DNA from 4 places in the Pseudoalteromonas sp. S2721 genome. Region 4 is predicted to be linked to each of the others. Evidence: predicted binding sites of a transcription regulator. Region 4 holds the regulator's gene; each other region holds the start of a gene.

Region 1 (5,910 bases), on a different contig from region 4:
CTTGTTTGCACTATTACTGTTATTACCTAATAACTGCTTGCCTTGCTCTGAAAAAGATAACTCATAGACTGCTTCCCCTTGTTCAAGCTGCGTACCATCAATGTAGTAATATTCTGTTTTTCGCTCTACTTGCCCTTGCGGACCATAAAAAATCAACTCAAAGTTATTTTCACCAAACAGTAAATCAACGTCAGCAAAAACATAGCGCCCATCCGCCAAGCTCAATTGCTGCTCAATTAAAATACCATTGCGGTATAATTCAACATCCCAACCTGGCTGTACTGCACCAGTTAGATTCACTCGATTATTATTAACTGCTTGCCCAAGTTGATAATTCGAAATTTTAACTCCGCGCCCGTACTGGTTGTTATAACGGCTGCCAACTTGCGTAGCTGTGACATCACCTACCTCAATAAGACTTGCAGCAAGTGGACCTAACAGCTGATTATTCACATCTTGCTTGGAGAAAGTTAGTCTTGAGTTATTCAATAAATCACTTTCACGGCCCGATAAAAAGTATTCCATAGTAAGGTATGCAAAATCTTGCGAGCCAAGTAATGAGTAACTTGCCTGACTACCATCATTATCTTGGGTATAGTTCAATTGTAAGTCAGCCACAGGGACAGATAAGGCCTGGTATGGGCTTGGTTTCCAAGGTAAAGTTGCTTGCTTTTGAGTACTATAGCTTTGTAGTTGTTTTTTATGTCGCTGCGCTTGGGCGACAACCGGATAAACAGACTCAGTTTCAATATACAGCTCTAAGCTTGCGTAATCAGAGCGATGCTGAAATTCTAAAGCCTCAGCGAGTACTGCTGCCTCTATATAAATATCATCATCAACACTAATTTGTTGTTCTGTAAGCTGCCACTTTTTTGTATCTGTAATCAACTGTTTTTGAGCTGTTAATTGAAAGGTTTTATTGGTGTTAATGAACCAACCTTCGGCCCTCTCGGCTGATATATCGACATTAATTGCAAGCTGTAAAATATCAACTAGCCCCGAAACGCCAAGCAATATGTCTTGATCAGACTTAAGGGCAAACAACTCACCTAAATAATTTTCATTTAAATAAATTGAAAATAGCAAAAATTCCCCAATGGCAATTCGTTGCTGAGCGTCTAAGGTATCTGCAGAATGATTAACAGCAGTTATATGCTTAGATTGTGGAGCGTAAAGCTGTTCGCCATTTAGCTTAGCTCTTATGGCATTGACTCTAGCTAGTACATCCTCTGTACTCACAGTCGAATTAGCAACGCTGATAGGACTTAATAGTATAAGCCCTATCGCAAATAAGCGATTCATAAATGTTTTCGCATTAATCCTTAATGTCGAATAGGCAATGAATATGAGCCAAAATCGACGCCTTCATACTCATCGGCACCTTGATATTTAAGCTCAATGTTCCCTTGTTTTGGCAACTGTTTACCAGAGAATAAATCTAACAACACAGTCGCTTGTTCAATTTCAGGGTATAGGCTTAGATTCCCGATTTCTGCGATTTTTTCTTGTTTACCTGCAGAATTAGTAACATACGCGCTAAGTCGACCGTAACTACTAAAACCTTGTTGTTCAGTTAATTTAACGGCAATTTTTGGTTTTTTGTTTACCGAATCTTCAACTATTTCTGCAGTTTGAAATGCAACTTTTGGCAGCTCACCTTGTTCACGATATACAACTGGAATACTAAAACTCAAAATCATATTCACTTTAAGTCCAGCCTTAGCTGCCTTATCTTCATTTGGTAAGGCTTGAAATAGTAAATGGGAACGATATTCCCCTTTAGCCAAATCCTTAGGCTTTCTAATTGCTATTTTAATCGTTTGCCTTTCGCCAGGTGCTAAGCGAATTTGCTTTGGTGATAAGCGTGCCATAGGAGAAAGGCTCGTGGTTACTGGCTCACTCAATGTTTGATAGCCCCCACCAGGTAGCGCTAATTTTTCGCTCCATACCACGCGGTATGTACGGTACTCTTCTGAGCTATTAATGACGGTGACTTTTGCGCTTCGTTGGCGCTCATCAAATGAAACCCGCGTTGGTGAAATAAGTAAGTTTGCCGTTGCATATTGACTGAAAAAAACAAAAAGAAGTCCACATAAAAGACGTTTTGCGAACATATCTATCCTTAGTAATCGACTGATATTTCTAAATAAGTTGTAGAAGAATACTGACCATCAGCGTATGGTTTAGCGCTACGGTCTGTCGTTAAAATACCGCCAATAAATACTTTTGCTTCACCAAATTCATTGGTAATCACATATTTAGGAAAACCATTAAGGCGTACAGAAAATCCAGCACTCGAGTTGCCATCGATATCATGTGTTAAGTCAACTGGGGCAACTAGATTCATAGTTAGCTGAGTTCTAGCTGGAAAGTCAGTAAGTAATAATTCTGCAGGGCGGCCATTTTTAAGAACATAAACCGAGCCCTGCGTATTGATACTGCCATCATCTTTGACGATTACAGAGCTGGTATTTGTATTAGCTAGAATAACTAGAGTACCAAAATCAAGCGCTTGTTGCTCTGTGCTCGCAGCCTGTAAGGGTGTTGAGAACACACAAAATAAAACAGTAGCTAAAAGCAAAAAGCGCATGACTAATTACCTAGTATTATTAGTAAGCAACTTCTAATTGGAAAGTGCCGGTATACTCAACATCACGATAAGGCTCAGATGACGCCGAATTTGAGGTAGATAAATTGGCACCAATGTTAAACTCAACACTGCCGTCTGCATCTGCTGTTAAATTTGGGCTGCCTGGAAGGTAATAAGCATTTGCATTTGGGCCTGAAGTAATAAAATACTTCCATTCATCAACAATAAAGTTTGGCTCATTTAAACCTTGTCCATCAGAAGCTAAAATATTAGCTGTAGGATCAGTAATCGACAAACGCGCATTAGGCACCGCTTCCGATACCGTAAATGAAGCAGGAGACCCTTGCTCAATAATTGAAATAATCGCAGGAGATGCATCTGTTCTTGTTGAAACAGGGCTTGCATCAGGTTCTGGGTTAATTGTTAAAACAGCTTGCGCAGCACCTGAAGGATCGGCTACGGCACGAATAGTACCAAAATTTAGATCATTTCCTTTTGTTAAAACAACTGAGTTTTGAACCTTTACTGTTGCACTGAAAGATTCAGTAGTGGCATAAGAATAAAAAGCAGAAAATGCTAATGAGCATGCAATTAAAGAAAGAGGTAATTTCATATTAAGTCCTTATAAATAAATGGCTAAGCCATTTTGCTGTATCTTAAGCTTTATCGACCTCTAGAACAAATACTTTAAGGTTAATCCCCTAATTTCCAAGAGGAAAGATACTTAAAGCATCTCCCCAATAAAAGGGGCTGTCACACAAGTTTGCCCCATTCTTTTGGCTATCTCACAAAAAGCTGTCGCCTGAGTATAATTTACAAATGGACCTGCTCGTAATCCATACAAGGTTACCCCTTTTTGCTCACGAGTTTTAAAGCGAAAATCTAGGTCATTTAAAACAGCAGGATAATCACGTTTAAGGTTCAAGACCTGATGTCTGACCTTTTTCGGCGTTAAATATAAACCTAATTGCACACCTGCTTCTGCTGCTTTGTTTGCAGCAATAATCGTTTCTAATGAGTCGATTGATGATGATTGCTGAGATTGTATTTGCTCACTTTGGTGATAGATCACATCATTTTGCGGCTCAAATGCCGATGGTTGTGCAGTTAAATCACTATTAGCCGAAAGTACCTCGATTAACAACGCAAGGTCTTTTTCCATTGCTGCAAGACGTTCAATGCTAGGCTGTTGATTTTGCCACTCGGCAGCAAATTGCTGTACCTGCTGTTCAGTATAAACAGGCTGGCTTTGTTCTTGGCTCATCATACATGCTGTTAAAGCAGTTAAGCAGATGGTTAACAATAAATATTTAGAGAAAATAGAAAAATGCATGGTGACGTCAATTCTAAAAAACAGACTTAAATATTAGCAATAAAAATGCCACCTTTAGAGTGAATATTTGACGCTAAAAATAAATTCGATTATCTGTGTATTTACTAACCCAACAATCAATACCTTGTCGCTTAATAGCCGCGCAGTCAGCTTTCGCATTTTTTAAATACTTATAGCCTCCAAACTTTAAGCGGTAGAAAGTTCTATCATGCACGTCTGCAACTTCAACATTCAAAATTGGTTTACCTTGAAAAATACTAGGCGCTTGTTTTGCCATTTTATGAAAGGTGACTTCTATTGCGGTCTCAGAGCTAACTGATGCTAACTGTAACGCAAAAGTATAATTAGGTTTTGTAGGTGCTAATATAGCAGCAGTGGCTAGGGTATTTTTTTGTGTAGCCGTTGATTGAAGCTCAGAACTAGTTTTTACATTAATTTGAAAAATAGGATCAATTAAGCGAAGTGCAAAACTTTGCATAGAATTAACGGTAGAGCTTAGCAGCAGCTCATTACTGCAACCAGAAACAGTTAATAACACCATTAGGTATATACTGCAGCGAAAAGGCTTGAAGTAATCTTTCATAATCAGGATTCTTAAACGTACCGTTAAAAAATTGCTTCTTACTTTGAAGAAGACTATCTGTTAGTACTTACCTGTACATCAAAAGCTAAAAGATAATTTAAGATATTGAAAATAAACACTAACATTATGTTTTTATTATAATTTCAGTTTAGTGCTTTAATTCGCTGCAAATCATGTTGTTAGTAAAAAGTAGCTTTATAACATAAACAATTTGCAGCAAAATTATTAATGCTTTTCATTACTCAGTTAACTAACTGAATTAGAGCAATTAATCACCATACTCATCTTAACAACCCTATAAGACAAAGGTATATCAGAAAAGTCCCTAATTTGTTAATAATCAACAATTGTCAGCTGCTTGTAAATAACAAAAAAGTGCCATATAGGCACTTTTTTAACATAATTTATTACTAAGTAAATAGAATTGGTTATTTAACCAACGACTTTATGAAGTCGCTCAATTCATCTTTGAATTCCTCACGTCGTAAAGCAAATTCAACGATGGCTTTTAAATAACCAATTTTGCTACCACAGTCATGGCTTTTACCTTTCATAGAGTATGCATCAACCGTTTCTTTTTCCATTAGCATGGCTATGGCATCTGTTAATTGAATTTCATCACCTGCCCCAGCTGGAGTTTTTGCAAGTAATGGCCAAATATTTTTGCTCAGTACATAGCGACCCACAACAGCAAGATTTGATGGAGCTTGATCAATAGGAGGCTTTTCAACCATATTCAAAATTGCGGCGCTTTCACCTTGATTGATTGTTACATCACCTAAGTCTACTACACCGAACTTGTCTACTTCGTTTTGCGGCACAGGCTCAACCATAATTTGGCTCTCACCGGTGGTTTCAAAACGCTGGATCATTTCAGCTAAGTTATCTTTTTTAAGATCGCTCGCAACATCATCGATGATAACATCCGGTAAGATAACAACAAACGGTTCATTACCTATAATAGGCGCCGCACAATTTATCGCATGACCAAGGCCTTTCGCTTCACCTTGACGAACGTGGATAATAGTCACATCCTTCGGGCAGATTGACTGTACTTCAGCAAGTAACTGACGTTTCACACGCTTTTCAAGTGTGGCTTCTAACTCAAAACTGGTATCAAAGTGGTTTTCAATTGAGTTTTTACTTGAATGCGTTACTAAAACAATTTCTTTAATTCCTGCTGATATTGCTTCATTTACAACGTACTGAATCAACGGGCGATCAACAATAGGAAGCATTTCTTTAGGGATTGCTTTTGTTGCAGGTAACATACGCGTGCCAAGACCAGCAACTGGGATCACTGCTTTCATTGATTTCTCCTTAAATTTTATTGTTCTTAAACTGAAAACGGATACTTAATTGCATCGTGACACTGATAACCTACTACTTCAAAATCATCTTTTG
Region 2 (5,910 bases), on a different contig from region 4:
CAGTGTGACCTGACACGGTTATTTCACCCGGCACATCTTTTAACAGCGTAGCAATATCACGAATAATAGGTTTAAATTTTGGCTGTAAAAAAGCACTACCCGATGGGAATGAACCATTCTCACGAATGCGAATAATAATTTGCTGGCCTAATGACTCGAGCTCAATCGCACCATCCATAATTTGCTGTTCTAGTTGCTGAGCAATTTTCTTCACAAGTTCATTTGTTTGTTCTTGATCAGCCGCAGAAATTGACTGTTCTAAAGCTTGTTGCTGAGCCGTACTTTGCGATTCACCACCACGTTTATTACCGCGCTGTTCTTGTCGACCACCGGCGGAGCTTTCGTCGCCAGCCTGAAACTCAAGCATTTGTTGTGTCATCTCAACGGTTTGTTGCTGAATCGTTTCAATAGGAGTAGGTTCAGGTTTACCCGGAGTGAACTCCATGGCAATGACCGAGGTTCCCTTTGGAATATCTTTTACTTCAATTTTATTTTGTACACCAAAAGCAAACTTCATGGAGCCGGCAATTTGCTTAAACTTCAGTACGTCCATTTCTGAGAAAGCAAGCAAGAGTACAAAGAAGCACATTAATAATGACATTAAATCTGCGAAGGTTCCCATCCATGCAGGCAAGCCTGGTGGAGGACATTTGCACTCTTCATCTGACATGCTCTACTCCTCGGTATCAACTTTACGTTTTGATTCGGCTAAGTAGTTTTTCAAAATACCCTCAATTACTTTCGGGTTCTGACCGTCTTGAATACCTAGCACCGCGTCAAGAATTAAGCGTTGATTAAGGGCTTCTTCGTCTTTACGCAGTTCTAGTTTTACCTGAATTGGAATAGCGACAACGTTTGCTAAGAAAGCACCATAGAGAGTTGTTAAAAGGGCAACTGCCATTGCTGGGCCGATTGCCTTTGGGTCATCCATGTTTGATAACATAGCAACCAGACCGATTAGCGTACCGATCATACCCATTGCAGGAGCAATATCGGCAAGTGATTTGAATAAACCAGCACCGAGTTCATGACGGTTAGCAGTAAGAGAAATATCTTTTTGCAGCGTGGCGCGAACGACATCAGCATCATGACCATCCACTAACATATCGACCCCTTTACGCATAAAACCGTTGGGGATTTCAGCTTCTTCTAATGCTAAGAAGCCACCTTTACGTGCAGAATCAGCTAATTCTACTGCTTTTTCAATTAATTCTTCCGGAGATTCGATTTTGAACATAAAAGCTTTTGCTGCCACTTTACCTATGCCCAAAAATTGCCCCATGGTGAAATTTGATAATACAATAAAAATCGAACCACCAAATACAATGACCACCGAAGGCGTGTTGTAAAACATTGCAACTTGGCCATCACTACTTAACACCATCGACATAGCAATTAAGCCTATGGCACCAAGAATACCTATTATGGTTGCTAAATCCACATACCCCTCCAGAGGAACAATTACACGATACACTCAAGTATCAAATTTTTATTATTAACTGCTTATCGGCAAGCAGTTGAAATACTTAAATCATTAAATGAATTAATTTTATTTTAATGTAAGATTTTTAAGCTACAAGTTTAAGCTGTATTTAAAATCGTAAAAATAGCATACTAAAAATGAATTATGCGTAAAAAAACACATCATTCTTTGACCTAGTTTAGCATTCCCCCTAAAATTGGCCTCACTTTCTAACAGCTATCGAGGCCACAATGGCAACAAAGAAACCAGAAAACTTAAGCTTTGAAGAAGCACTGGATGAATTATCTCAAATTGTTGCACAAATGGAGCAAGGTGAATTGTCACTGGAACAATCACTAAAACAATTTGAACGCGGCATTGCGCTAGCAAACGCTTCGTCTGGTAAGTTACAACAAGCCGAACAAAAAGTTGCCATTTTAATGGGTAACGATAGCCAAGCGCCTCTTAGCAATTTTGATTCAAACTTGGACTAATTAAGTGCAATTAAAAGAACAATTACAACGCGCTCGTGAAGACGTTGAAGCACATTTAAATCGCTATTTTGAACAGCCACTTAATACCGAAAAAAACATCAAAGAAGCCACCCACTACGGTGTTCTAAATGGTGGTAAACGCTTACGTCCTTACCTTGTATATGCAACGGGCCGGATGATGGGCGCGGACAAGGCCGATCTTGATATTCTTGCCGCCGCTATTGAGTGTATTCATAGCTATTCTTTAGTTCATGATGACTTACCAGCAATGGATGATGATGACTTAAGACGTGGCCGCCCTACCTGTCATATTGTCTATGGCGAAGCACAAGCCATACTCGCAGGTGATGCCTTACAAACACTGGCATTTGATTTAATCGCTAACCATCAATTTGCTGTTTCTGCGAGCCAGCAAGTAAAAATGATTGCCTCATTAAGCAAAGCCTCAGGTATTGAAGGTATGGTAGGTGGGCAAGCACTGGATATTGAAGCGACCGATAAAGAAATTACAGTTGCTCAGCTAGAGCGCATTCATCAGCTAAAAACGGGTGCCTTGCTTAATTGTGCAATTACACTCGGTGCATTGAGTGCAAAAAGCTGTGATGAACATACACTCGCGCAATTAAACCTATTCGGTCAAGCAATTGGGCTGGCCTTTCAGGTACAAGACGATATCCTTGATGTAGAAGCTGATACTGAAACATTAGGTAAGCCACAGGGTTCCGATGTTGCTGCAAACAAAGCAACCTACCCTGCTTTATTAGGGATGGCAGGCGCAAAGCAAAAAGCACAAGATTTGCTGGCTCAAGCCCATCAAGCTCTTGAGGCTATTGATTACGACACCAGCGAATTGGCGAGTCTTGCAAGCTATATTGTTGAACGCAATTATTAATACCTAAAAAGAAAGACAAAATAACTAAAAAATCGGAGCGGCAATGGGCTATAATGCACTCTGGTTAGCGAAGGATGTATAAAAAATCATGACACTTGATAGTAGCAAGTATCCATTATTAAGTTTGGTTGACGAACCAGCACAACTGCGTGATTTAGCGCAAGACAAGTTACCTGCGTTTAGTAAAGAGTTACGCGAATACCTACTTAACTCAGTTTCGCAAAGTAGTGGTCATCTAGCATCAGGTTTAGGCACTGTTGAGTTAACAGTTGCACTGCATTATGTTTATAACACTCCTGAAGATCGTTTAGTTTGGGATGTGGGTCATCAAGCATACCCGCATAAAATCTTAACGGGTCGTCGTGACCAAATGCATACTATTCGTCAAAAAGACGGTTTACACCCATTCCCATTCCGTGAAGAAAGCCCATACGATACTTTCAGTGTTGGTCATTCGAGCACCTCAATTTCAGCAGCCTTAGGTATGGCCATTGCTGCAGAAAAAGAAGGTAAAGATCGTAAAACTGTTGCTGTTATTGGCGATGGTGCGATCACTGCTGGTATGGCATTTGAAGCAATGAATCACATGGGTGATGTTAATCCTAACGTGTTAATTATCTTAAACGATAATGAAATGTCGATTTCAGAAAACGTGGGGGCACTCAATAACCACTTTGCCCGAATTTTATCTGGTAGCTTCTACACCAATATTCGTGAAGGCAGTAAAAAGCTCCTTTCTGGTTTACCGCCTGTGAAAGAACTTGCTAGCCGCATGGAAGAGCACCTAAAAGGAATGGTCATTCCGGGTACGTTCTTTGAAGAGTTAGGCCTAAATTACATCGGCCCAATCGATGGTCATGATGTAAATATGTTGGTTGATACCTTACGTAATATGCGTAACCTTAAAGGCCCACAGTTACTACATATTAAAACGCAAAAAGGTAAAGGTTATAAGCCTGCTGAAGCGGATCCAATTGGCTACCACGGCGTACCAAAATTTGATCCGAGCATGTCGAAATTACCAAAATCAAAACCGGGTGCTGCCACATTCTCAAATGTGTTTGGTGACTGGTTATGCGATATGGCAGCCCAAGACGACAAGCTAATGGCAATTACCCCTGCGATGCGTGAAGGTTCAGGCATGGTGCGTTTTTCAAAAGAGTATCCTGCGCAATACTTTGATGTGGCGATTGCTGAACAACATGCTGTAACGCTTGCAGCAGGCCTCGCTTGTGAAGGGTTGAAGCCTGTTGTTGCTATTTATTCAAGCTTTTTACAACGCGCTTACGATCAACTTATCCACGATGTAGCATTACAAAACTTACCTGTTTTATTCGCTATTGACCGTGCAGGTATTGTTGGTGCTGATGGTGAAACTCACCAAGGCGCCTATGACTTAAGTTTTATGCGCTGTATTCCTAATATGATTATTATGGCGCCAAGCGACACTAACGAGTGCCGCCAAATGCTTTACACTGGCTACCAATGCAATCAACCTGTTGCTGTTCGTTACCCACGTGGTAGTGCCGGCAATTGTGATGTTGAATCAACAATGAGTGCGATTGAAATCGGTAAAGCGCGTAGTATCAAACAAGGTAGTAAAGTGGCCATCTTGTCGTTCGGTACGCTGTTAGAGAGCGCCAAAGTAGCCGCAGATGAGCTAAATGCAACAGTGATTGATATGCGCTTTATCAAACCTCTTGATACTGAAGCTATTAATGAGTTACTTAGCAGCCATGATGTCATTGTTACTTTAGAAGACAATGCCATTGCAGGCGGTGCGGGTTCTGCTGTGAATGAATATTTGGCTGCAATCAAAGCCGATGTGACTATCTTAAATTTAGGTATTCCAGATGAGTTCATTAAGCATGGCACACAAGATGAAATGCACGCTGAGATGGGCCTAGATGCCAATGGCATCTTAACTCGCATTAAAGAGTTCATGGCTTAAAAACTATACGCAATTCATTAAAAAGGAGCCTCATGGCTCCTTTTTTATTATTTAAAAACATACACATAAAAAATAACTTACCTATTTTCTATTTTCTTGCATCCAATATCTTTAGCTAGCCGTTTATTCATTGAGGTTAACTCGTGAGCACGTATTTTGTCGTTAAACAATACAGGTTGTTTGTTCACATTTGATGGAATATTTAAAAGGTATAGACAAATGAATACGATTAAAAGTAAAGCTATTAAAGATCAACAACTCGCTAATTCAAAACTATCTAAGGTCATGTTTTCTGCCATTGCTCTTGCTGTGATGCTGGGTATTACAGGGTGTGATGGAGATGATGGTAAAGATGGTGCTATGGGAGCTCAAGGTGCAGCAGGGCAAGACGGTACTAATGGTGTCGATGGCCAAAATGGCGCTGACGGTCAAAATGGCGCTGATGGTATGAATGGCAACGATGGCGCTCCTGGCTTTGCATCAGCAACATTTATATTAGCGAACAATGGCTCTGATAATGCGGGCACTATCAACCTCATTGATCAAAATGCCGCTAAACTCACAACATTTAATACTGGTGCTAATGAAGGTGTTGTTTTCGATAGCTTAGGTAATTTAGTGCAAGCTGCTGATTCTGGAAATGGAGCACTGAGTACCGTATGCCAAGTGTTAAACCGTGCAGATGGCATGTACACCAATAATATTGATCGTACGTTAACTGGCACAAACACCACACTTGTAAATCCGAAGGGCATACATATCTCTAATAAATATGGTCTTGTTTTTATTGCTGATTTTAATGCTATGCAAGTAACTGTATTTGGTAAAGAAGCTGCAGGCGATGTAGCACCATTAGCAACAACGGTAACTGATGCAACACCATGGGATCTTACGTACGATGAAAATAATGATCGTCTTTACGTCGCACTAACTAATGGTGATGTTGCTGTTTACGACAGTTATGTAATGGGTGGTTTTGCTGCAACACCAACTCGAACCATTACACCAAGTGATGAAACTGGTACAAAAATCTCAGTCAATATTCATGGTATTGCTTTAGATATGACTAGTAACAAGCTTGTGCTGTCTGATGTAGGTAGTGCATCTGATG
Region 3 (5,910 bases), on a different contig from region 4:
TAGTCACAATGCCATCAATAGCTGTACTTAAAATAGCATCTAAACGAGATTCTTCGGCAGATTTCTCCACCAACAGCATACGATAGCGAACCATTCCATTGATAATGCCTACGAGTGCAGTTAATAAAACGGTGGCAAACGCGACGCAAATAGCAATAAGTTCAATATGTGATGTATCAACGTTATCGGATAAGAGGGGCGAAGTCGCAACAAAGCGAGTCGCAGCCATTCCCATGTAATGCATACCGGCAACGGCAAAACCGAGAATAATGCTGCAAATTATTCTACTTTGAAAGTTAGATAAACGCTTAAAATGGTCACTCAAATGAAAGCGAGTGTATAAGCCTATGAATGACAGGCCAACAGCGACAACAATAGATGCAGCGAACCACCAAGGGTCATAACGTAACAATGGACTCATTTGCATCGCAGCCATGCCTGTATAATGCATGGTGCCAATACCTGCACCTAATAATACAGAACTGACTAGAAGCTTTAACGTTTTTGGGATCTGGGTATTACCCTTGCGCCGAAGAAAAGAAAATGCTGTTAAACACGCGAAAAATGCCGGTACAAACGAAAAGAATGTTAAAGTCGGATCGTAGTTAATTGTTGTGCATAGTGAAAATGCCAGCATGCCAATGAAGTGCATACTCCAAATACCACCAGATAAAACCAGTGCGCCAGTACCATTGGCGAGTTGACGGTAAGAATTAAAGTTAGTTTTATTTGCAAGATCAATAAGGTGTAAAGAAAAATAAGCGGCAAAGACGGCCGTGGTAATCGACAAAAGGACTAGAGTCGGGTCGTAGGTACCGTTTATTAATAAATCTGAACTTTGATCAGTAAGAAAAAATTCTGCTAGCATAGAATAAGTTAAAGGCTGCATGTGCTTTCAGTCTAATACAATTTAAAATTTATTAAGAGTAAAAGATGTGAAATTAATGAATTTAATTATTTTATATTAGCTATAAATGCTTAGTTTTAAATTCATGTTTTTTATCCATCACTTTTTATCACTAGATACTGTTAACGCGTCATGCGTTTGACGAATACAACAACGAATAAAGCGAGTGAAAAGCTCCCACAAAATGCTTCAACTGCTGCAATAAATCGAGAGAAACCAATAGGTGTTATGTCACCGTAACCTAGAGTCGTAAAGGTAACAACACTAAAATAAATGCTATTTAGAAATGCAAATAAATTGTCTTCAATAGAGTTAGAAAAATCTAATCTTATTAGCGTATCTTGATAATTCACACCAAATAAAAAATAACAGAGTGCACAACAAATAATAAGCGACAAACTAAAACGAATGACATTCTCAGGCTTTTCGCCATAGCCGCATAACATATCGATAAAGCTTGAAGTTATTTGTTTACTTGAACCTTTAGGGTATTGCGCATGACGCATGCGCAATTCTTTATAAGTAAAGTTACCGGCAAGCTCAAATAGTCCTTGATTTTCAGAAGCTTTTCTTAAATTACGGTATATTTCTTCAGATTGTTCGAATAAGTCTCGTGCTTCTGAGTTGTGCTTATTCTTGCGGGCTTTAATGGCCGCCGTTTCTTGCAGTAATTGGTCGCCTAGCTCGATATTATCAATTCTGCTGTCGTTGAGTTTGATACCTAATAAGTTGGTATTTCTTAAGTCACAGTAATGCAAACTAGCACTGTGAAGGTTAGCTTTCATTAGTGAGGCATTAGCAATCTTATTATTAAATAAATGAGCGCCCGTTAAATTTGCTCGATAGAAGTTGCAGTACGAAAGGTTATAGCCCTCTTCATCATCCTGTTTGATTAAGTTAAGCCCAGAAAGATTTGCTCGCTTTAATTGTAACCCTTCTAGTAAGCCTCCTTTTTTGGCATAGCGTTCTAATTTTTGGGTTAGATCTAGCCCTGATTTATCAAATTTACTATCATGCCAAAAGCAAAATCCAGAGCCCATATCTGTTTCTTGGCACTTGTTACCTGTTGGTGAGGTATAACTACAACATGGTTTGTCAGGCATAAGGATGAAAACTTATTTGTGAGTCATCTTTATAGATTAGCAGCTATTTAGCAGGGTAAAATGGAATCTCTCATTTTTTTATTAATTGAATTGGCTTACTTTTGTTGGATTACACCCTAAAGCGCAGTAAACGCAGAACAACCGTGGCAATTAAAGTTGCTGAGCAGAAACTCACTGTGTATGCGCCTTTTTATGTTCCACAAACTGAAATAGATGCCTGGCTAAACACTAAGCAAGATTGGGTCGCTGAACAAATAGCAAAGCAATCTATGCAAGCTGAGCGTCGCCAATTGCCATTAGTAAACGCCACTATTAAGTTGTTTGGGCAAAACGTCCCAATAGTATTCGGCAAAGGCCCGAAAAACACTTGGCAACAAGATGCGCGGCCTCAGCTTACCTTACTAATATCATCACGTGTCAAACATCAAGAGGCTAACTACCTCGCTTTGCTTGAGCAGTTTATGCATGAAAAGCTTGAGAGCTATATCGAAATGCGAGTGCATGATTACTGCTTGCAAATGTCTGAGACGTTGCCTACAAAGCTTAAAATTCAACATTATAAACGTCGCTGGGGCAGTTGTAACAAACGCCGTGAGCTGACTTTTAATTTACATTTAGCAAGTGCGCCAACCTGGGTGATTGATTATGTAGTTGTCCATGAGCTTGCGCATCTTTTACATATGAATCATAGCGCTAAGTTTTGGCAACGTGTGAGCCAGTTTTATCCAGACTATAAAAAAGCAGAGCAATGGTTAAAAGCGAATGGGAGCAGTTTGAGTTGGTAGATTAAGTTAGCGAGAGTAAAGCTAGAAAGAATAAAGCTAGAAAGAATAAAGCTAGAAAGAGTAAAGCTAGAAAGAGTAAAGCTAGAAAGAGTAAGAGTGGTGGAGGGAGCTGGATTCGAACCAGCGAAGGCTGAGCCGTCAGATTTACAGTCTGATCCCTTTGGCCGCTCGGGAACCCCTCCACACAAATTTTTACTATTGCATTTGGCCCCACTTCACTGAGAAGAAAAGTGGTGGAGGGAGCTGGATTCGAACCAGCGAAGGCTGAGCCGTCAGATTTACAGTCTGATCCCTTTGGCCGCTCGGGAACCCCTCCAATGCAACGGCGCTGATAATAGCAAACTGATTATTTAAGTAAAGAAAAAAACTAAAGAAAAATGCATAAATGCCGATAACTGGTTAATCAAGAAACTATTTGGCTAAAGACTATGCAAATTGATGGTTTGTTGCTCACAGAGAGTCAACTCGATAATCGTCTTAATAAAAGTGTTCACGAGCACCGCTCTGGAGAGTTTGCTTTATTACTCGCAATGCTTTCTCATGATGCGCTCGATTTTAGCCAGTTCCACCTACCAAAAACTGAATTAAGCAATCCTGAAGTATCTGAGTCTGCTCTGCGTACTGAATTAGGTGCTGGTCCTACACAACCATTAGCTCCCGAACAGTTTGATATGCTAATTGGGCAAGAAAATGCATTTAGACTATTGCAAGGTGGTTTATCAGATATAAAATTACGTCATTGCTTAAATCCAGAGCCTTTGAATGTTCGTGATGATAAGCAACATGTGCCGCTAGAAGTGATTGATAACTGTGAGCCAGCAGTTAGAAAACGCTTTTATGAAAAAAACAAACCCGTTGAGCGCCCACAAATCGACGCTGCCGCATTTTATGATAGTCTTACTAATGAGGCGATACATCAACCTCTGCATTTGGCGACAGCTTAGCATTCGAGGCTTAATCGAATTGTCATAGACTATGAATAAACTTAATAAAAAGTACAGCTAAATTAAGATGCGCTTGTTATAATAGCAGTCTATGGCTTAATGCCATTGTCATTGAACCAAGTTACTAGGACTATAATGAAGAAAACATTCACGCTAAACCACGAGAAAATTAAATACCCTCGTATGGTTGATGCAGCCAAGCACGAAGTAAAAAAATACTTGAAACGTGAGCGTAATAAAACACTCCCAGCAGGTGCCGACTATTGGGCGTTTGACTGTAAGTTTGGTGAATCAGCGGATGAGGCCAATGTCGTTCACGTGGCAGAGATTAATAAATGTATTAGCGATATTGAAGCAAAAGAGCTTACATCGTTTTATGTTGAAATCTTAGCGCGTCCTGCACAGCGTCAACATCAAGAGTTTGACGAAGAGTAATACGAATATCAGTTCGCAGTAATACTCTAAAACAAAAAAGGGCCATCAGGCCCTTTTTAGTTTTAGTAATCAATTATCGCGCAAACGGATCGGCATTTATTTTTTCTATGTACCAATTGCCTTTTTTACGCATCATTTTCACACTGCGCATATCATCAATTTTCTTACCATTAAAATAACCCGTAAAAATCAAATTGATGTTGGCTTTATCGCCATACTGTTCGCGCAAGCTCATGTTAGTCATATCGACTTCAATCACCACTTCATCGTATTGCATATTGACTAAGTTGCGAGCGAACTGCCCAGCGGTACCATAAGATTTCATAATTCGCGCCATTTTCGGCGTGGCGTATTCCATCGCTTTATTTAAATCGTTTTGGTTATACAAAGCATCAAAATAGAGGGTCGCTACGTTACCAGGAGTGTTTTTTTCACCTTTTGGTGCATCTTCAGAGCCGCAACCGGAAAGAATGCTGCTACTTAAAAGGATAAAAATTAAAAGTATATTTTTCATTGTTGTAGTTTTTCGAGTGAACTTAAAATAAAGTGTGTGACTAAATGAGCATGATGTAAAGTTAACTCGGTAAAATTAATAGTTTTATTTATTTTGGATAATAAAAAAGGATGCATGTTTGCATCCTTTTTAAAAACTAAGAGATTCTTGGTGATTACTGAACAAGCTCTTTATCGCTGAACTCTTCAGCAAATAATGGGCTTGATAAGTAACGCTCAGTTGCACTTGGTAAAATTACCACAATGTTTTTGTCTGCGTTTTCAGGTTTTTCAGCAAGGCGCTTTGCAGCAACTACTGCGGCACCTGAAGAAATACCCACTAAAATGCCTTCGTTTTTCATCAGTTCATGAGCCATGGCAATGGCATCTTCATTTGATACTTGCTCTGCAGCATCTACAACTTCTAAATCAAGGTTGCCTGGGATAAAGCCTGCACCGATACCTTGGATTTTATGAGGGCCCGGTTTAATTTCTTCACCAGCTAAAGTTTGGCTAATAACTGGCGAGTTAGTTGGTTCAACAGCAACCGATTGTACATTTAAGCCTTTCTCTAGTTTAAGGTAACGGCTAACACCTGTAATAGTACCACCAGTACCAACACCTGCTACGAAAATGTCGATTTTTCCGTCCATTGCTTCAAAGATTTCAGGACCTGTTGTTTCAAAGTGAATTTTTGGGTTAGCTGGGTTTTCGAACTGTTGTAAAAGAATGTACTTTTCAGGCTCACTTGCTTGAATTTCTTTTGCTTTTTGAATTGCGCCATTCATGCCTTTAGCGCCATCAGTTAAAACTAGGTTAGCACCTAACGCTTTTAATAATTTACGACGCTCAAGGCTCATTGTGTTAGGCATAGTTAGAGTTAGTTTGTAGCCACGAGAAGCCGCTACAAATGCTAGTGCAATACCTGTGTTGCCTGAAGTCGGCTCGATTAACTCTTTGTCTTTAGTTAAGACACCTGACTTTTCTGCTTCCCAGATCATTGAAGCACCAATACGGCATTTAACACTGAAGCTTGGGTTACGTGATTCTACTTTAGCAAAAACATTACCTGATGTTACGCGGTTAAGCTTTACAATTGGTGTATTACCAATCGTTAATGAATTATCTTCAAAAATGTTAGACATACTGTTCCCTTGGAAGCAATTTATTCAATCGTGATCAATGAGCTTAGGCTATTGATCTGTAATAGTCACACTTTACTGTGGTGAATAAAAAACGAAAGT
Region 4 (5,910 bases):
TTCAATGGATGGTGCGAGTAAGTTCGTAAAAGGCGATGCAATAGCGGGTATCGTTATTCTAGTGATTAACATCGTTGGTGGTTTATTTGTTGGTATGATCCAACATGATTTATCGTTCAGCCGTGCGATGGAAGTGTACACCTTACTAACCATTGGTGATGGTCTAGTTGCACAACTGCCTTCACTGTTACTGTCTATCGGTACTGCAATCGTTGTTACCCGTCAAAATGAATCGCACAATATGGGCGACCAAGTTAAGACACAGCTAGGTAACGAAAAGTCTTTGTATATCGCATCTGGTATTTTGATCATCATGGGTCTTGTGCCAGGTATGCCGCATATTGCATTTTTAAGCCTAGGTGGATTACTGGGTTACCTTGCTTACTTCACCCAACAACAAAAAGCCAAAGCAGAAGCTGAAAAAGCAGAGCAAGAAGCAAATGGTGGTGCGCCAGGAACAGGTGTTGCTAATAAACAAGAGCAAAAAGAACTGGGTTGGGATGATGTTCAACAGGTTGACGTTATTGGTTTAGAAGTGGGATATCGCTTAATTCCACTGGTAGATCAATCTCAAGGTGGTGAACTATTAAATCGTATCAAAGGTGTGCGTAAGAAATTGTCTCAGGAACTTGGTTTCTTGGTACCTCCTGTGCATATCCGCGATAACTTAGAGCTTGACCCAAATGCTTATAGAATCACTATGATGGGGGTTTCAAGCGGTGAAGGTGAGCTTAAGCATGGTGATGAGTTAGCGATTAATCCAGGCCAAGTATTTGGTCCAATCAAAGGGGTTGCCACAAAAGATCCTGCATTTGGGTTGGATGCGGTTTGGATCAAACCAGATCAAAAAGATGAAGCGCAGTCACTTGGCTACACAGTCGTTGATTCAGCAACTGTGGTTGCAACTCATATCAGCCAGTTACTTACTAACAGTGCTGCTTTACTGCTTGGTCATGAAGAAGTACAAAACTTACTAGATATGTTAGCGAAGAGTCATCCACGCCTTGTTGAGGGACTGGTTCCTGACGTATTACCACTCACTACTATCGTAAAAGTGCTACAAAACTTACTCAATGAAGGGGTGGCAATTCGCGATATGCGCTCGATTGTTCAAACCCTTGTTGAGTATGGCCCACGTAGCCAAGACCCTGATGTACTAACGGCTGCAGTGCGAATTTCACTGCGCAGATTGATCGTTCAAGATGCTGTTGGTATGTCTTCTGAGATCCCTGTCATAACCTTGGCGCCTGAGTTGGAACAGATGTTGCATCAGTCACTTCAGAATGCAGGTGACGAAGGTGCCGGAATAGAGCCAAGCCTTGCAGAGCGACTTCAACAATCATTGAATGAAGCGCATCAAAACCAAGAAATGGCCGGTGAACCTTCGATACTGTTAACGTCAGGAATGTTAAGAACTGTGTTATCTCGCTTTGTTAAGTACACCATCCCAGGTTTAAGGGTGATGTCTTACCAAGAGGTACCAGACGAAAGACAGATTAAGATTGTCAGCTCAGTAGGCCAACAATAGGATAGTAAAGGGGTTGAACCATGAAAATTAAACGTTTTTTTGCTAAAGATATGCGCACAGCACTGAAAGAAGTGAAAGATGAACTAGGTGTTGATGCGGTTATTATGTCGAACAAAAAGCTTGCTAACGGCGTTGAAATCGTTGCAGCTGTTGATTACGACAAAGCAGCCCCGAAAGCCGAAGCTAAACCAGCAGTGGCACAATCAGCACCTACTCCACAGCATAACTTTGTTAAACCTGAGCCAATGCGTGCTAAACCTGAGCCGCAAGCGAAAGTTGCTGATAGCCTACAAGCGTTACTTGAGCGTCAAGCCCCACGCCCTCGTTCGCCAGAGCTTGCGTCAATGTTTAGTCAATCTGGTATTGATACGAGTGAACACTATCAAGCAAAAGAGCCAAGCTTTGAGCAGCAACAGCCTGAATATAAGCAAGCTCCTCGTTATCAACCGCAGGCAGCACCTCGTGTACAAACTCAAGCTCATAGCCTTGGTTTTGATGACGATTTAGATTCAGGTTTTGATGATTTAGATTCACCCGCTGAGCATAAAAACTCAGCACCTGCGAATCAATCAGAAATGACGACTATGCGGGAAGAAATGAATGCGATTCGTCAATTACTTGAACACCAAGTATCTGGCTTAATGCAACAAGATATGGCTCGCCGCGATCCGACTCGTGCATGTATGATTGACCGCTTAGCGGGTATGGGCATTGAACGTGATGTTGCTGAACAAATGGCCTGTTTCATTCCTGATGATGTATCACGTCAACAAGCGTGGCAAGCATTACTGCAAATGGTTGAAAACCAAATGCATACAACGAATAACGAAATCCTACGTCAAGGTGGTGTATTCGCATTAGTGGGCCCAACGGGTGTTGGTAAAACAACGACTGTTGCGAAATTAGCTGCACTGGGCGCACAAAAATATGGTGCTGATAAAGTGGCGTTGATCACCACTGATACATATAGAATTGGTGCCTACGAACAATTGGCTACTTATGGTCGTATTATTGGCTGTGGTGTTAAGCAGGTAAAAGATGCGAATGAATTAGCTGAAGTGCTATACCATTTACGTAATAAGCGTCTAGTATTAATAGATACAGCGGGTATGAGCCAACGTGATTTACGTTTAACTGAGCAATTAAACACCTTAATGCGTAATCAGCGTGTTGATATTCGTAGTTATTTAGTATTGAGTGCGACAGCACAGATAAATGTGTTGCAAGAAACCGTAAGACACTTTAAAAAGGTTCATCTAAGTGGCTGTATCTTCACTAAATTGGATGAATCTTTAAGTTTAGGTGAGATTATTAGTATAGCGATTCAAAATCGCCTGCCAATAGGGTATCTTACTAACGGTCAGCGTGTTCCTGAAGATATTCGCGTAGCGAATGCTGAAAAACTAGTGAAAAAAGCTGAACAATTGTATTTAAAACGAGCAAAAGCACAACATTCACGACGTCAAGCAGTAGCGTCGAACACAGTAGGGATGTATGATTAACACAGTATTAGATCAAGCAAGCGGCCTGCGCAAAATGAATCAAAATAATAATAGTGGCGTTAAAGTTATCGCTGTGACTGGCGGTAAAGGTGGAGTGGGTAAAACCAATGTTTCACTCAACACCGCAATCGCATTAGGGCAGCAAGGAAATCGTGTATTAGTACTAGATGCCGATTTAGGTTTGGCAAACTGTGACGTGATGCTTGGCCTTCGTGTTGAACGTAACTTATCTCATGTTTTGTCAGGCGAGTGTGAGCTTGACGAAATTCTCGTTGAAGGTCCTGCAGGTATAAAAATTGTACCAGCGACGTCTGGTTCGCAAAGCATGGTGGAATTAACACCATCTGAGCATGCAGGCCTTATCCGCGCTTTTAGTGAGTTAAACACCGAGTTTGATATTTTAATTGTCGATACCGCTGCAGGTATTTCTGACATGGTATTAAGCTTTTCTCGTGCAGCCCAAGATGTTGTTGTGGTTGTATGCGATGAACCTACCTCAATTACCGATGCTTATGCGCTTATAAAAGTGCTTAGCCGTGAGCATGGCGTATATAAATTTAAAATTGTTGCCAATATGGTGCGCAGTTTGCGTGAAGGGCAAGAATTATTTGCTAAACTTTCAAAAGTAACGGATCGCTTTTTAGACGTTTCAATGGAGTTGGTAGCTACCATTCCTTATGACGAGAACATGCGTAAATCTACGCGACGTCAAAAGGTGATTGTTGAATTATTTCCAAACTCACCAGCTGCGGTGGCGTTTAAAACATTAGCAACAAAAGCAGTTAAGTGGCCGATCCCTAATCAACCTTCTGGCCATTTAGAATTTTTCATTGAAAAACTAGTAAACGGCTAACTATGACAACATCGGTGAATAAAGCGATGGGATATCAATCAGCACAAAACTTAAATGCGATTGTTGAAAAACATGCCTCTTTAGTTAAAAAAGTGGCGTGCCATCTAATTGCTCGTTTACCTGCCAGTGTCCAACTCGATGATTTAATTCAATCAGGCATGATAGGCCTAATTGAAGCATCAAAAAACTTTGATGCTAGCAAAGGGGCTAGTTTCGAAACTTTCGCTGGAATTCGTATTCGTGGTGCGATGTTAGACGAAATTCGTAGAGGTGACTGGGCACCACGCTCAGTTCACCGAAATGCTCGCCTTGTGGCTGAAACCATTTCCGAATTAGAAAGCACGCTAAATCGTGAACCTAAAGATACAGAAGTCGCTGAAAAACTTGATATAACGCTCGATGAGTACCATCATATTCTACATGATGTAAATTCTAGTAAAGTATTAGGTATAGAGGACTTAGGCGTTGATGAAGACGTCATTACACCTGTAGGTCAGGATTTAGGACTAGACAAACCGTTTAATAACGTTAAAAATGAGCGGTTTAACCAGTCTCTATTAACGGCTATCCAATCGTTACCAGAAAGAGATGCACTTGTTTTGTCTTTGTACTACAACGACGAAATGAACTTAAAAGAAATAGGACACATACTCGATGTTAGTGAATCGCGTGTGAGTCAGATACATGGTCAGGCGATGATTAAGCTCAAAGCAAAAATCAATGACTGGATTAATTAGTAGTAAGTAAATATAGGTTCAAACCTCACCGGAGGATGTTTTGGATAAAAACATGAAAATTCTTGTTGTTGATGATTTTTCTACAATGAGACGTATCATTAAAAATCTATTAAGGGATTTAGGTTTTACCAATGTGCAGGAAGCTGACGATGGGTCAACAGCATTGCCAATGCTACAAAATCAAGAATTTGATTTTGTTGTAACAGATTGGAACATGCCAGGTATGCAAGGCATTGATTTGTTAAGAGCAATTCGTGCTGATGATAGCCTTAAGCATATTCCTGTATTAATGGTGACAGCTGAAGCGAAAAAAGAACAAATTGTTGCTGCTGCTCAAGCGGGTGTTAATGGCTATATCGTTAAACCATTCACTGCTGCGACACTTAAAACCAAATTGGAAAAAGTGTTTGAACGTTTAGGTTAATCTAAGGGGAGAGGCTTATGTCAGCACTAGCTGCGCCTCAAATAAGTTTAGAGCAAGCTCGTCAACTTGTTGAGTTTCTTGAAAATGGTGAACAAGAAAAAGCTGATCAGCTGATACTTGAAACAGCATCAAAAGAACAATCAGAGCTGTTTGCTGAAATCGGTAAACTGACGCGACAATTACATGAAGCGCTAAAAAACTTTGATCTAGATACTCGTCTTTCAGATTTAACTACCGATGCGATCCCAGACGCTAAGCAGCGCTTAAATTATGTTATGGAAATGACAGAAAGCGCCGCTAACAAAACCATGGATGCAGTTGAAGCTAGTTTACCTATAGCGCAACAACTTGCAGATGAAATAGCGACGATTAAACCAACGTGGGATCGTTTAATGAGCCGAGAAATAGAGCTCGGTGAGTTTAAAAAGCTATGTCATAGCTTAGATAATTTTATGAATAACTCGCATACTAAAACCGATGAGCTACAGGGCTTGATGACCAATGTGCTGATGGCACAGGACTATCAAGATTTGACGGGGCAAGTAATCCGTCGCGTCATTGAGTTAGTGCGAGAAGTAGAAGACAGTTTAATTAATCTCTTAACTGTGTTTGGCAGTCAAGAAGATGGTCATCAACAACAAGAAAAACAGGCCATAGAAAAAGCACCTGCGACAAGTGATACACTAGCAGGTCCTGAAGGGCCGATTATTGATAAAGACTCTCGTGATGATGTTGTCTCAGGACAAGATGAAGTCGATGATCTATTATCAAGTCTGGGCTTCTAAGAGGAGAGTAGCTGCATGAGCTTTGAAGTCGATGAAGATATTTTACAGGATTTCCTTGTTGAGGCAGGAGAAATCTTAGAG

The links. Region 4 encodes FliA, which starts transcription of late flagellar genes. Its sites were predicted from a motif close to CTAAAGNTNNNNNNNNNNNNGCCGATA; they were not measured.
Region 1: CWC02_RS13350 (DUF4402 domain-containing protein) is a predicted target of FliA. The motif match lies at 3,255-3,281, and genes of this name have one in related genera.
Region 2: pomA (flagellar motor protein PomA) is a predicted target of FliA. The motif match lies at 1,505-1,531, and genes of this name have one in related genera.
Region 3: CWC02_RS12885 (VC2046/SO_2500 family protein) is a predicted target of FliA. The motif match lies at 3,163-3,189, and genes of this name have one in related genera.

Annotation. Positions count from the first base shown of each region.
Region 1 covers NZ_PNCZ01000034.1:2,508-8,417, reverse strand. The annotation lists gene CWC02_RS13365 (MSCRAMM family adhesin SdrC) at 1-1,302, opposite strand, end outside; gene CWC02_RS13360 (fimbria/pilus periplasmic chaperone) at 1,323-2,114, opposite strand; gene CWC02_RS13355 (DUF4402 domain-containing protein) at 2,123-2,590, opposite strand; gene CWC02_RS13350 (DUF4402 domain-containing protein) at 2,610-3,203, opposite strand; gene CWC02_RS13345 (SPOR domain-containing protein) at 3,315-3,923, opposite strand; gene CWC02_RS13340 (SPOR domain-containing protein) at 3,997-4,506, opposite strand; gene galU (UTP--glucose-1-phosphate uridylyltransferase GalU) at 4,935-5,816, opposite strand; gene CWC02_RS13330 (thymidylate synthase) at 5,843-5,910, opposite strand, start outside.
Region 2 covers NZ_PNCZ01000002.1:23,765-29,674, reverse strand. The annotation lists gene CWC02_RS00495 (flagellar motor protein MotB) at 1-670, opposite strand, end outside; gene pomA (flagellar motor protein PomA) at 674-1,441, opposite strand; gene xseB (exodeoxyribonuclease VII small subunit) at 1,714-1,956, shown strand; gene ispA ((2E,6E)-farnesyl diphosphate synthase) at 1,961-2,848, shown strand; gene dxs (1-deoxy-D-xylulose-5-phosphate synthase) at 2,937-4,799, shown strand; gene CWC02_RS00470 (collagen-like protein) at 5,085-5,910, shown strand, end outside.
Region 3 covers NZ_PNCZ01000031.1:7,181-13,090, reverse strand. The annotation lists gene CWC02_RS12910 (MHYT domain-containing protein) at 1-868, opposite strand, end outside; gene CWC02_RS12905 (ion channel) at 1,030-2,010, opposite strand; gene CWC02_RS12900 (M48 family metallopeptidase) at 2,115-2,795, shown strand; tRNA gene CWC02_RS12895 (tRNA-Tyr) at 2,893-2,977, opposite strand; tRNA gene CWC02_RS12890 (tRNA-Tyr) at 3,027-3,111, opposite strand; gene CWC02_RS12885 (VC2046/SO_2500 family protein) at 3,224-3,739, shown strand; gene CWC02_RS12880 (DUF6172 family protein) at 3,875-4,174, shown strand; gene CWC02_RS12875 (hypothetical protein) at 4,248-4,688, opposite strand; gene cysK (cysteine synthase A) at 4,843-5,811, opposite strand.
Region 4 covers NZ_PNCZ01000040.1:595-6,504, reverse strand. The annotation lists gene flhA (flagellar biosynthesis protein FlhA) at 1-1,528, shown strand, start outside; gene flhF (flagellar biosynthesis GTPase FlhF) at 1,549-3,030, shown strand; gene CWC02_RS15110 (MinD/ParA family ATP-binding protein) at 3,023-3,883, shown strand; gene CWC02_RS15105 (RNA polymerase sigma factor FliA) at 3,910-4,620, shown strand; gene cheY (chemotaxis response regulator CheY) at 4,661-5,044, shown strand; gene CWC02_RS15095 (protein phosphatase CheZ) at 5,062-5,829, shown strand; partial or broken gene CWC02_RS15090 (Hpt domain-containing protein) at 5,845-5,910, shown strand, end outside.